3 regions of the Exiguobacterium sp. KKT215 genome follow, and region 1 is predicted to be linked to each of the others. Evidence: riboswitches for the same ligand, from Rfam matches in the RefSeq annotation. Region 1 holds a riboswitch; each other region holds the start of a gene.

Region 1 (3,431 bases):
ATATCGAAATTCAATCCGAGGCGTCGGAGACGGTCGATAGCGGCGATGTCATCTCCCAGTCGATTGCTCCGGACAACGAGGTCGTCCCGTCTGAAGAGACGGTGACGCTCGTCGTCTCGACCGGTAGCAATAAAGTCGAACTCGCCAATTTAGCCGGGTATACGTTTGAGGAAGCGACGACGTACGCCGAACAGAATAGCTTGAAAATCGTCAAACGAGACGAGTATTCAACGAGCGTGCCCGCCAACCAAATCATTCGTCAGTTACCGACGGCCGGAACAGCCGTCGACCCGGGGACGGAATTGACCGTCATCGTGTCGCAAGGGGTCGAACCGACCGACGTCTCGATTGAACGGGAAGTCAACGTCGAAATCGATCCGCCTGCTGAAGGCGAAGAACCTGTGGCACTCGAGGTCGTCATTCGGACGGTAGACGCCCGTGGCGAAGTCGAAGTGTTGCGTGATAAGATAACGGAGACGACGACTTACTCGTATACGCTCGTCATTGCACCGGACGAAGTCGGAACCGCGACGATCGAAGTCGACGGGGAAGTCGTCCGGACGGATACGGTGACGTACGCACAAGCAAAAGATTCACAATGAAGAGGTGGCGCGCGCGTCGCCTCTTTTTCTAAGGAGGTCATAGGATGAAAGGTACGATTATTCGATTACAAGGCGGGTTTTATGATGTCATGACGGAAGAGAAACAAGAGATCCGTTGTCGCGCCCGCGGCAATTTCCGCAACCGGAACATCTCGCCGGTCGTCGGCGACGATGTCGATATTCAAGACCAAGGGGACGGCACAGGCTATATCTTGGCCGTCGATGAGCGGTCGAACCATCTCGTCCGCCCGCCGATCGCTAACATCGATCAAGCGTTCTTGCTGTTCTCGGTCAAGGAACCGGCATTCTCGTTCCATCTGCTCGACCGTTTCCTCGTCTTAATCGAATCGAAGCAAGTCCATCCGATTATTGTCTTAACGAAAATGGACTTGTTGACGGAGTCGGAACTCGAAACGATTCAAGCGGCAGCGGCCTTATATCGGTCAATCGGCTATGAGGTCATCGAGACGTCGACGGAGACCGGGTCGGGGATTGAACAAATTCGTGGGTCGTTTAAAGAGAAGACGAGCGTGTTTGCCGGACAGACCGGAGTCGGCAAGAGTTCGCTCTTGAACGCGGTCGCGCCGGAACTAGAACTCGCGACCGGGAAAATCTCGAAGTCGCTCGGCCGAGGCAAGCACACGACGCGTCACGTCACGCTCATCACGCTCGCTGACGGGCTCGTCGCTGACACGCCTGGTTTCTCAAGCCTCGAGTTCCCAGAAGAACTCGAAGTCGAGGAGATGCGTTGGTGCTTCCCTGAGTTCGTCGAGCGGCACGACGACTGTAAGTTCCGAGGCTGTGCCCATTTGAACGAACCGGGTTGTGCCGTCAAAGCGGCCGTCGAGGCGGGAGAAATCGCTTCCACCCGTTATGAGAATTATGTTACGTTTATGGCAGAGTTAAACGATAGACAACGGAGGTACTGACATGATTAAAATTGCACCCTCGATTTTAGCGGCGGACTTCGCCAACCTAGAGGCAGAAGTGAAGGCGGTCCAAGAGGCCGGCGCGGATTATATCCATTTTGACGTCATGGACGGTCAATTCGTCCCGAACATCTCGATCGGTCTCCCGGTGCTCGCGAGCTTACGGAAGAAGTCGGACATGGTGTTAGACGTCCATTTGATGATCGACCAACCGGAGCGCTTCGTCGAAGACTTCATCAAGGCGGGAGCGGACATCGTCACCGTCCACGTCGAAGCGACGAACCATTTGCATCGCGTGCTTCAACAAATCAAGGCGGCCGGAGCCAAGTGTGGCGTCGTTCTCAACCCGCATACGCCGCTGTCATTGATTGAACACGTGCTCGGTGACGTCGACATGGTACTTCTCATGACGGTGAACCCTGGCTTTGGGGGTCAGAAGTTCATCGAATCGGTCGTGCCGAAAATCGCGGCGTTGAACGAGATGCGCCAAGCGCGCCGTCTCGACTTTGAAATCGAGATTGACGGCGGCGTCAATGCGGAGACTGCGAAATTATGTATCGATGCCGGTGCTGACGTGCTCGTGGCCGGCTCGGCCATCTATAACGAGCCGAGCTATAAAGACGCAATCGATAGCATTCGCAACGCATCTCGTGTATAATCGTCCATAGAACAACAAATATTGTCGCAAGGGGTGTCACATTTTGTGGCTGAGAGGCATACGCTAACCCTTTGAACCTGTTCCGTTCACACGGACGTAGGGATGTGGCGAAAATGCACGTTGCTACTCGATAGCAGCATGGCGTTTACGTCATGCTGCTTTTTGTCGTTCGCTCATATTTTAAGGAGGGAAATAGATGAAACAACGTTTAAAATTACAGGCGCTCATTGAAATCTCATTGTTCGCCGCACTCGGTTTGATTTTTGATTTGCTCATCCCGTTCCGGATGCCGCAAGGCGGGTCAATCAGCTTGGCGATGTTGCCGATTTTCGTCATGGCGTATCGTCACGGTTTGAAAGGCGGACTTGCGACCGGTGCACTTGTCGGAACGCTGCAACTGCTGTTCGGGGCCTACATCTTCACGCCGGTCCAGTTCCTGCTCGACTACACGTTCGCTTACGGTGTCGTCGGGATGGCGGGACTGTTTGCTGGTCAAGTGAAACGAGCCGCCAAGGATGAGGCGAAAAAGACGCTCGTCGTTTATTTGGTGCTCGGCGCGCTCCTCGGTTCACTGCTTCGTTACGGCGCCCACGTCTTGTCGGGGATCGTCTTCTTCGCCGAATACGCGGAAGGTCCGGTCGTCGCCTACTCGTTCGCCTATAACATGACGTACATGCTCCCGTCCTTCCTCGTGTCGGCCGTCGTCCTCGTCCTCTTGTTCGTCTCGGCGCCGCGCTTCGCGACGCTCGCGACCCGGGACGTCCGCTAATGCGGGTGTTGATTGTGGCGGCCAGCCCGGAACCAATCTCGGGACTCCCGCGTGACGTCGATTACATCATCGGCGTCGATGGGGGGTACGAGACACTGTTGAACCACGGGCTGAACCCAGATCTCGTCGTCGGCGATTTCGACTCCTTCACGGGCGAAGTGCCGATCGACGCCGTCCGCTATCCATCTGAGAAAGATGTGACCGACCTCGAGATCGCTCTCGAGGCGGCACGGGGGCATGGCGCGACGGAGATGATTGTCTACGGTGCGCTCGGCGGCCGGCTCGATATGACGCTCAGCAATATCGGTCTGCTCGAGGCGTATCCGGAGATGCGTCTCGTCACGGCAGGGCAGACGGTACGACTCGTCGGGTCGGGACGCTATGAACTCCCGCGTCAAGACGGTCACTATTTGTCGCTCATCCCATGGAAGCAGGCGAACGTGACCATCCGCGGCGTCAAATATCCGCTCGAC
Region 2 (3,431 bases), 460 kb from region 1:
TGTTGCTTTTCTCCACCTGAAAGGTCATGAATGACTCGGTCACGATAATCGGTCAACTGCAATTCCGCTAAAATATTGGCCACACGCGTCATCATCTCGTCCCTCGCCACGGCAAAATTTTCGAGTGTGAAAATCAATTCCTCCTCGACCGTCTGCATGACGAACTGACTGTCAGGATCTTGAAACACCGTTCCGACACGACGATTCACCTCACCAGCTGCATACGTATCATAAGAGCGGTCAAACAAATATAGTTTGCCCGTCACGATTCCATCGCAGTTCTCTGGATACAGACGATTCAACAAAGAGAACAATGTCGATTTCCCCGACCCGCTCGCCCCTGTAATGAGAGTCCTCCCAGCCGTTAATTGAAGCGTGATGTCCGTCAATACTTTGCTCTGTTTTTCCGGATAGCGGAATGACAGCTGTTCTGCCTCAACCATGCACACGTCCCTGACGCGCGATGGCATACCCTTCGAGCGCACCCGTCCGAAGCAACAAGTCGCTTAAAATCTTACCTCCCAGACCGGCAATGATCATCCCGCTCGTCGCTCGTAACGCGAACATCGTCGCCACGTATGTCGGACTGAGGGCAGCAAGTCCACCCATGACGTACGTATACGCGAAACTCGTCGCAGCTGCACCAAATCCGGCCAGCATGAGCACCCAAAGGTCATATCGCTTGTAGCCCGTGACCGCAAACGCCGCTTCAGCACCAAGTCCTTGAATGATCCCGACTAAAATCATACGAGGTCCAATCGCGTTCCCAATCATCATCTCAATCGTCGCCGCAAGCACTTCGGACAAGAATGCGGCGCCAGGTCGGCGGATGATATAAGCCGCAATAATCGAGACGATGAACCAGATGCCGAAAATCCATTCGTACGCGATCGGTCCGATCAAGCCAGCCCATAGATTCCCGACATGGACGAACGCCAAATAGACGACAGCGAATACGACCGATAAAATGGCCAACAAGACGATTTCTTTTAACTTCCACGACTTAAGCATCGTTACGTCCCTCGTGTGACGGGCTGTTCACGCTGAACGTCACCGTCATGACGACGTGGCTCGTCTTCGCACGGACCCGGTCGAACGTCGCCTCGTAAAATGAAAACACCGGTTCGATGTCGCCGTGAATGCCCGAGGCGTAATGCATCGAGTCATTGAAGACGCCACGCTCTTTCGCAAACGCAATTTCTTCGTAGATGATGTCCATATACTTCGCGTCCCCGAGCGGATAGAGGGCGAACTGAGAAGAGACGTACTGGGTCGATACAGGACCGTTCACAGGATCAGTCGTCACGTCGAGCAGATTGTCTCCTGCCGTGTCGCCTGGGCACCCGACCGAGAACGTCCCGCTCATCGACACATGTTCCCCGGTCTTCGTTGCATGTGACAAGACGGCTTTGGCCACGTCGAACACATGCTGACTGCGTCCCCGGATGACCGTCGAGACGTCATCGGTATGCCGCCAAACGTTTTGCAAGTTCGTCTCTTTCAATGCCCCTTTGATGACACTCACAAAATCAGATGTCATTGGGCTCAGCGTAAAGCGGAATCCGACAATCGGACTCGTACCACATTGGTTGTTCATGTTCTATTCCCCCTTATTGTATGTACACAAAAAAGCCGCATCCATGAGAATGCGGCCACTCGTCCAATGTAAAAATCCATTAGAAAAAGTGCCACACTTCCTCACGCCGGTATTACCCGGATCGAGTCATAAGGGATTGGAGCCATGCTCACATCTCAGCCGAAGCACCCCTAGTGTAGTCCAATGTATGCGGTTATCTATGCAACGAGAAGTATAGACGACCGCTCCGAATTTGTAAACGGTTTATGTGAAAGTCACGATACCGTTCCCCGGAAGCGTGTCCTGCAACGTCGTCCAATCGAGCGCCATCTCCTCATCCGTCAACAGACACGCGTCGAGTCCGGCCTCGATGACCGCACGCTCCATCCGCTGCCCGATCAAGACGAGCTCCGTCTGACGGTCCCCGTTCGGCTCGACGTAGTCGGCGGCGAGCTCAGGTTCTGCCGTGAACATGAGACTCCGCTCTTCCTCCGGCAGCGTCGCGAGCCAACGTCCCGCGTGTTCGAGCGTCGATGCGTACCCCGCTTGCGAGAACAGGCAGGCGATGTCGTTCCGGGAGGCGATCCATAAGAAACCTTTGGCGCGGACGACTTGATCCGGGAACGCCTCGATCCAGGCGTGGAGCCGCTCCGGATGAAACGGACGGCGGCGGCGATAGACGAACGAACTGATGCCGTATTCCTCCGTCTCTGGTGTGTGTGTCTCGGCCTCTAGTTCTTGAATCCAGCCGGCGGCGTGCATCGCCTGCTCGAAATCGAAAAGATTGACGTCCAACAGCTCCGTCAACTCCACGTTCGCGTAAACTGACGTCAACAGTTTGGCGGTTGGATTGAGCGCCTTCAACAGCCCGGCCATCTCACCGAGTTCTGTCTCGGTCACGCGGTCCGCCTTGTTCAAGACGATGATGTCCGCGAACTCGATTTGGTCGACAAGCAGGTCGACGACTTCGCGGACGTCCGTCTCATCGATGGCCTGCTTCCGTTCATGAAGCGACTCGCCCGAGTTGAAATCTTTCAAGAACCGATACGCATCGACGACCGTCACCATCGCATCGATATAGACACGGCTCGTCAAGTCGATGCCAAGGGCGTCATCGGCGTATGTAAACGTTTGGGCGACCGGAATCGGTTCTGAGATGCCAGATGACTCGATGATAATCCCGTCGAGCTCACGGTCGTTCGTGATCTCCTGTACCGCTTCGAGCAGGTCCTCACGGAGCGTGCAACAGATGCAGCCGTTCAATAGCTCGACCAATTTTTCGTCCGTCCGCGAGAAGCCGTTCTGCTCGATCAATCGTTCGTCGATGTTCAACTCGCTCATGTCGTTGACGATGACCGCATATTTCTTGCCGGACCGATTGTTCAACAGATGATTCATCAACGTCGTCTTGCCGCTCCCTAAATAACCGGACAGCACCGTGATTGGAATTCGTTTCATGTATCCCCACTCCTAAATCGTAATCATTACTTTTTAGATAATGACGGGTCACCATTGTCTTGTCAAGAAAAAAAACACGCCCGTTCCCGGACGTGTTCCTTTCCCTATTCTTCCAACGCCTTGCGTTCCGCCTCGGAGCGGGGATACGTGTTCGCCTGCCACTCGGCCCGATAAATCGAATCGAGCTGCGTCAGACCGACCTCATCCTCATCCTTATCGGCATCGACACTCGGGGCCTCATCCCAGCGCGGATTCAAATACGTGTGGTCGTCTTCCCGGTTCGCATCCAATAGTTTTTGAATCCCGACCCGGGCCACTGCCGCGAGTGCCAAACCGATGCCTGCACGAACGAGCAATCGCTTCACCATCTCTTTACCTCCTTATCGTCCAAACCGAT
Region 3 (3,431 bases), 1.3 Mb from region 1:
ATGTAACTTTCTTAGGAGGTTTGATTGATGAAACGCCTAGGCTTGCTCGGGTTCAGTGTGTTTTTACTGACCGGGTGCACCGATTCCGTTGAGCAACCCATCGTTCCAGCCGATACAAATGAGCCGTCGTCCGAAGACATCACCGCTTGGACGCGAGAAGATTTTAAAGACGTCTTCGACCAATATGAAAAAGTCCCGCCGCTCTTGAAGGCACTCGAGAACGATGGACTCACCCCGTTCCGCGAGACGTTTGAGCACGTCGTCATCGCCGGCGACGGCATCCAGCATACATACGCCGATATTCATCCGTTCAAACTCGATGACGGCACGTACGCCACCGTCTATGAGAGCGAGAACGGGGACATCGCTAACGGTCCCGAGTCGGTCGCCCCGCTGTTTTGGCAAGAAGCATCGTTCCTTCAATTCGTCGAAGAGATTGAAAAACGGAAATATGGGACGAGTGCCCCACCGACGGACGTCATCCTGACCGAAGATGAATTCCAGACGCTCTATAATCGCCACGCCTACACATCCGCGCTCATCGTCGAGCTCAACGAATGGGGCGTACAACTGGCGCGCGATCCGCTCGAGAACGTCATCATCGCGGGAAACGGGGTCAAGGAAGTGAAGGCCGATTTGATCGTCTTTAAAGTCGAGGGTGGCTACGCCATCGTCTACGACCGAGACGGTGAGATCTTCAAAGGGCCGGAGTCGATTGCTCCGCTGTTTTGGAGCGAGACGGATTATGAAAACCTACTCGAGAAACATGAATGACTTATCGGAAGCGTCGTTTCAAGTCCCGGTACTCGAGTAGCAAATTTAGCCATTGCGCCGGCTTATCGCTCGACTCAGCTACATCGTACCGGTATCTCGTCACATACACATGCCACGACAAGGCACGATAGACGCAACCGAGCTCCTCGGCGATCAGTAGATGACGCCAAAGTACGTCCTTGGGTGCGACGCCGCTCCACGCTTCCAAGTAAACCGTACGCATCGTTTGAATCTGTTTATACCAGGCGACCTCGTCTTCTTCCGGCAATAAGTCGTACAGCGCGTTCCAAAACACGCGCACGCTGAAAAATGGGTGCGTGACCGTCGCGTCGCCCCAGTCGAGGATACACAAATCATTCGTCCGTTCCCGCCAGAAGATGTTGCCGCCGTGCAAATCACCGTGCTCGAGACTCATCGGCATCCCAATCGCCAGCTCATCGCACATGGCGATCAATTCGTCTTGAAGCGCGAGCATGGCCTCGGCTTTGTATTGCTCGAGCCCGACACAGAGCTCAGGCAAATATGTTTGGATTTCATCCTTCAATGTGGCCGGTCGCCGGTCCGGGACGCCGAGAGACAAGTAGGTCTCAATCTGGTCGATCTCTTGTCGCTGCAACTGTGCGTATTGGCGCAACGCCGCTTCATATCGACTCACGTCCGGCCGTGCACGTAACGCGTCTCCGCCGATGTCTCGCATGAGTAGCCAATTCTGAGCTGAATCGATGGCGATGACGTCAGGCACGAAATCAGGATGCCGCTCGGCCAGAAACGCCGACAATCCGGCCTCGCCGCGGCTGATATCGGTCACCGCTTTGGCGTAGTAACGTTCCTCATTGAGCGCGCCAACAAGCAAGTACGTCAAATCGGTATCTTTGATCACGTGCCACCTCGCATTCGGCACGTTTGCCTCAATCCATCGTTCGAACCGTTCACGAAACGATCGGTCACGCCATGGGATTGCCTGTCTCATCCTGTTCACCCTTTCTTTCATCATCTCCTAGGAGGAAACGATATGGACGTTGTATATTACTCATACCCGGTCGATGCCATCTTGTATATGTACTTAGGGGCGACGGCCGTCGTCAGTCTCATCATCGGGCTGCTCGTTTGGCGTCTGTTCAAGCGCCGAGCTGTCGGCTTTTGGACAACGCTCGTTCTCAGCTTTTTCGGGCTGTCGCTCTCGCTCGTCTGGTTTCAAAACGCGTCCGTCGCCGTGTTCATGGGGACACTCCCGTGGCTGATCAATCTCGTCTTCTCCCTTTTGTTGTACGGCCTATTCATCGGCATCATCTATGTCACGTTCCGACCACGAAAGCTCGACCGCGTCAAATGACGGTATGCTATACTCATGTTAATAAACGACCACTAGGGGAGCCTTCGGGCTGAGACGGCATGCGCCGGACCCTTCGAACCTGATCTGGCTCATACCAGCGTAGGGAAGTGGTGTGGGATTCGTCTGTCTTTCCACGCCACTTTTCCACTTGGAGAAGTGGCGTTTTCATTTTGAAAGGAGACTATCTATGCGTATTCAACAACTCACTTGGATGGCGATGCTCGTCGCCATCGCCGTCATCGGTTCCCTGTTCATCTCGATTCCGACCGGTGTCGCCCGTGCCTATCCGATTCAACACATGGTGAACGTCATCGCCGCCGTCACCGTCGGACCGATCGGGGCCGTTCTCGTCGCGTTCGTGACCGGACTCGTCCGTGTCATGACCGGTACCGGGTCGCTCTTGGCCTTTCCCGGAGGTATGATTGGGGCGCTTTTGGCCGGGGTCTTCTATATGAAGACGAACCGCGTCGCCTTCGCCGCATTCGGTGAAGTCATCGGGACAGGCCTCATCGCCTCGCTCGTCGCCGTCCCGTACGCCAAGGTGTTGATGGGGAGCGAGTTCGGGGCACTGTTCTTCTTCCCGGCCTTCCTTGCGTCGAGTGTGACCGGGGCCGTGCTCGGCTGGATCGTCTTGGCTCGGGTCAAGCAATTGCGACCGCTCACGGCGAAGCGATAAGTACTTCCCTCCCACTGATATTAAATGGTAAAATCAGGATATCAGATATTAGGAGGTCATGTCTTGAATCGATTGACGCTATTACTGGCTGCCACCGCTTGCCTGTTCATATCCGGTCTCTTGTACACGCTTGAACGCATCGCCACGTTCACCCGCTGGAATGCTCAAATTGCGACGGGCACGTTCTCCAGCGAGCCGATGTTCGTCGATGTGCTGCTCCAAAACGTGTTCATCTCGATTTTCGGAGTGGCTGCTATCGTTCTCTTTTTCAAAGCGGGCAGTGCTGTTCAAGGCTCAACGACGACGAAAACAGGGACGGCCGACTTATGACGGCTGTCCCTGTTTGACGTGATACACCCAAATCTCTTCCCCGTTCGCCTCATCAATCAGGCCACTGTCGACAAATCCCCCCTTCGCATAGAACCGTTTCGCCGGTTCGTTCATCGGATGCAGACTGAGGATGAGGTCATCGACATCGAAGCGTTCTTTCATCCACTGAATCGTAAGTTGTAAACATGTTGAACCGATGCCTTTCCCTTGCTCTGTCACATCGATCATAAATCGATCGAGCCAGATGTAACGATCCACCTTGTTCTCGGCCCCAATCATCATGAAGCCGACGGGATGCTCATCGCGACAAAGCGCATA

What was found. Region 1 has a riboswitch for thiamine pyrophosphate ahead of thiT (energy-coupled thiamine transporter ThiT). Riboswitches for the same ligand answer to the same signal wherever they lie in the genome.
Region 2: it holds a riboswitch for thiamine pyrophosphate, as region 1 does, so the genes downstream of both, ACZ2GZ_RS07105 (YkoF family thiamine/hydroxymethylpyrimidine-binding protein) here and thiT (energy-coupled thiamine transporter ThiT) in region 1, are expected to answer to the same signal.
Region 3: it holds a riboswitch for thiamine pyrophosphate, as region 1 does, so the genes downstream of both, thiW (energy coupling factor transporter S component ThiW) here and thiT (energy-coupled thiamine transporter ThiT) in region 1, are expected to answer to the same signal.

Annotation. Positions count from the first base shown of each region.
Region 1 is NZ_CM145756.1:1,821,342-1,824,772, reverse strand. It holds gene pknB (Stk1 family PASTA domain-containing Ser/Thr kinase) at 1-602, shown strand, start outside; gene rsgA (ribosome small subunit-dependent GTPase A) at 647-1,531, shown strand; gene rpe (ribulose-phosphate 3-epimerase) at 1,533-2,189, shown strand; TPP riboswitch at 2,209-2,309, shown strand; gene thiT (energy-coupled thiamine transporter ThiT) at 2,386-2,958, shown strand; gene ACZ2GZ_RS09485 (thiamine diphosphokinase) at 2,958-3,431, shown strand, end outside.
Region 2 is NZ_CM145756.1:1,364,023-1,367,453, reverse strand. It holds gene ACZ2GZ_RS07115 (ABC transporter ATP-binding protein) at 1-443, opposite strand, end outside; gene ACZ2GZ_RS07110 (ECF transporter S component) at 436-1,011, opposite strand; gene ACZ2GZ_RS07105 (YkoF family thiamine/hydroxymethylpyrimidine-binding protein) at 1,004-1,597, opposite strand; TPP riboswitch at 1,679-1,779, opposite strand; gene ACZ2GZ_RS07100 (GTP-binding protein) at 1,841-3,034, opposite strand; gene ACZ2GZ_RS07095 (hypothetical protein) at 3,139-3,402, opposite strand; gene ACZ2GZ_RS07090 (SMP-30/gluconolactonase/LRE family protein) at 3,415-3,431, opposite strand, start outside.
Region 3 is NZ_CM145756.1:176,506-179,936, reverse strand. It holds gene ACZ2GZ_RS01035 (hypothetical protein) at 28-774, shown strand; gene ACZ2GZ_RS01030 (aminoglycoside phosphotransferase family protein) at 776-1,744, opposite strand; gene ACZ2GZ_RS01025 (hypothetical protein) at 1,787-2,107, shown strand; TPP riboswitch at 2,132-2,230, shown strand; gene thiW (energy coupling factor transporter S component ThiW) at 2,295-2,783, shown strand; gene ACZ2GZ_RS01015 (hypothetical protein) at 2,847-3,113, shown strand; gene ACZ2GZ_RS01010 (GNAT family N-acetyltransferase) at 3,108-3,431, opposite strand, start outside.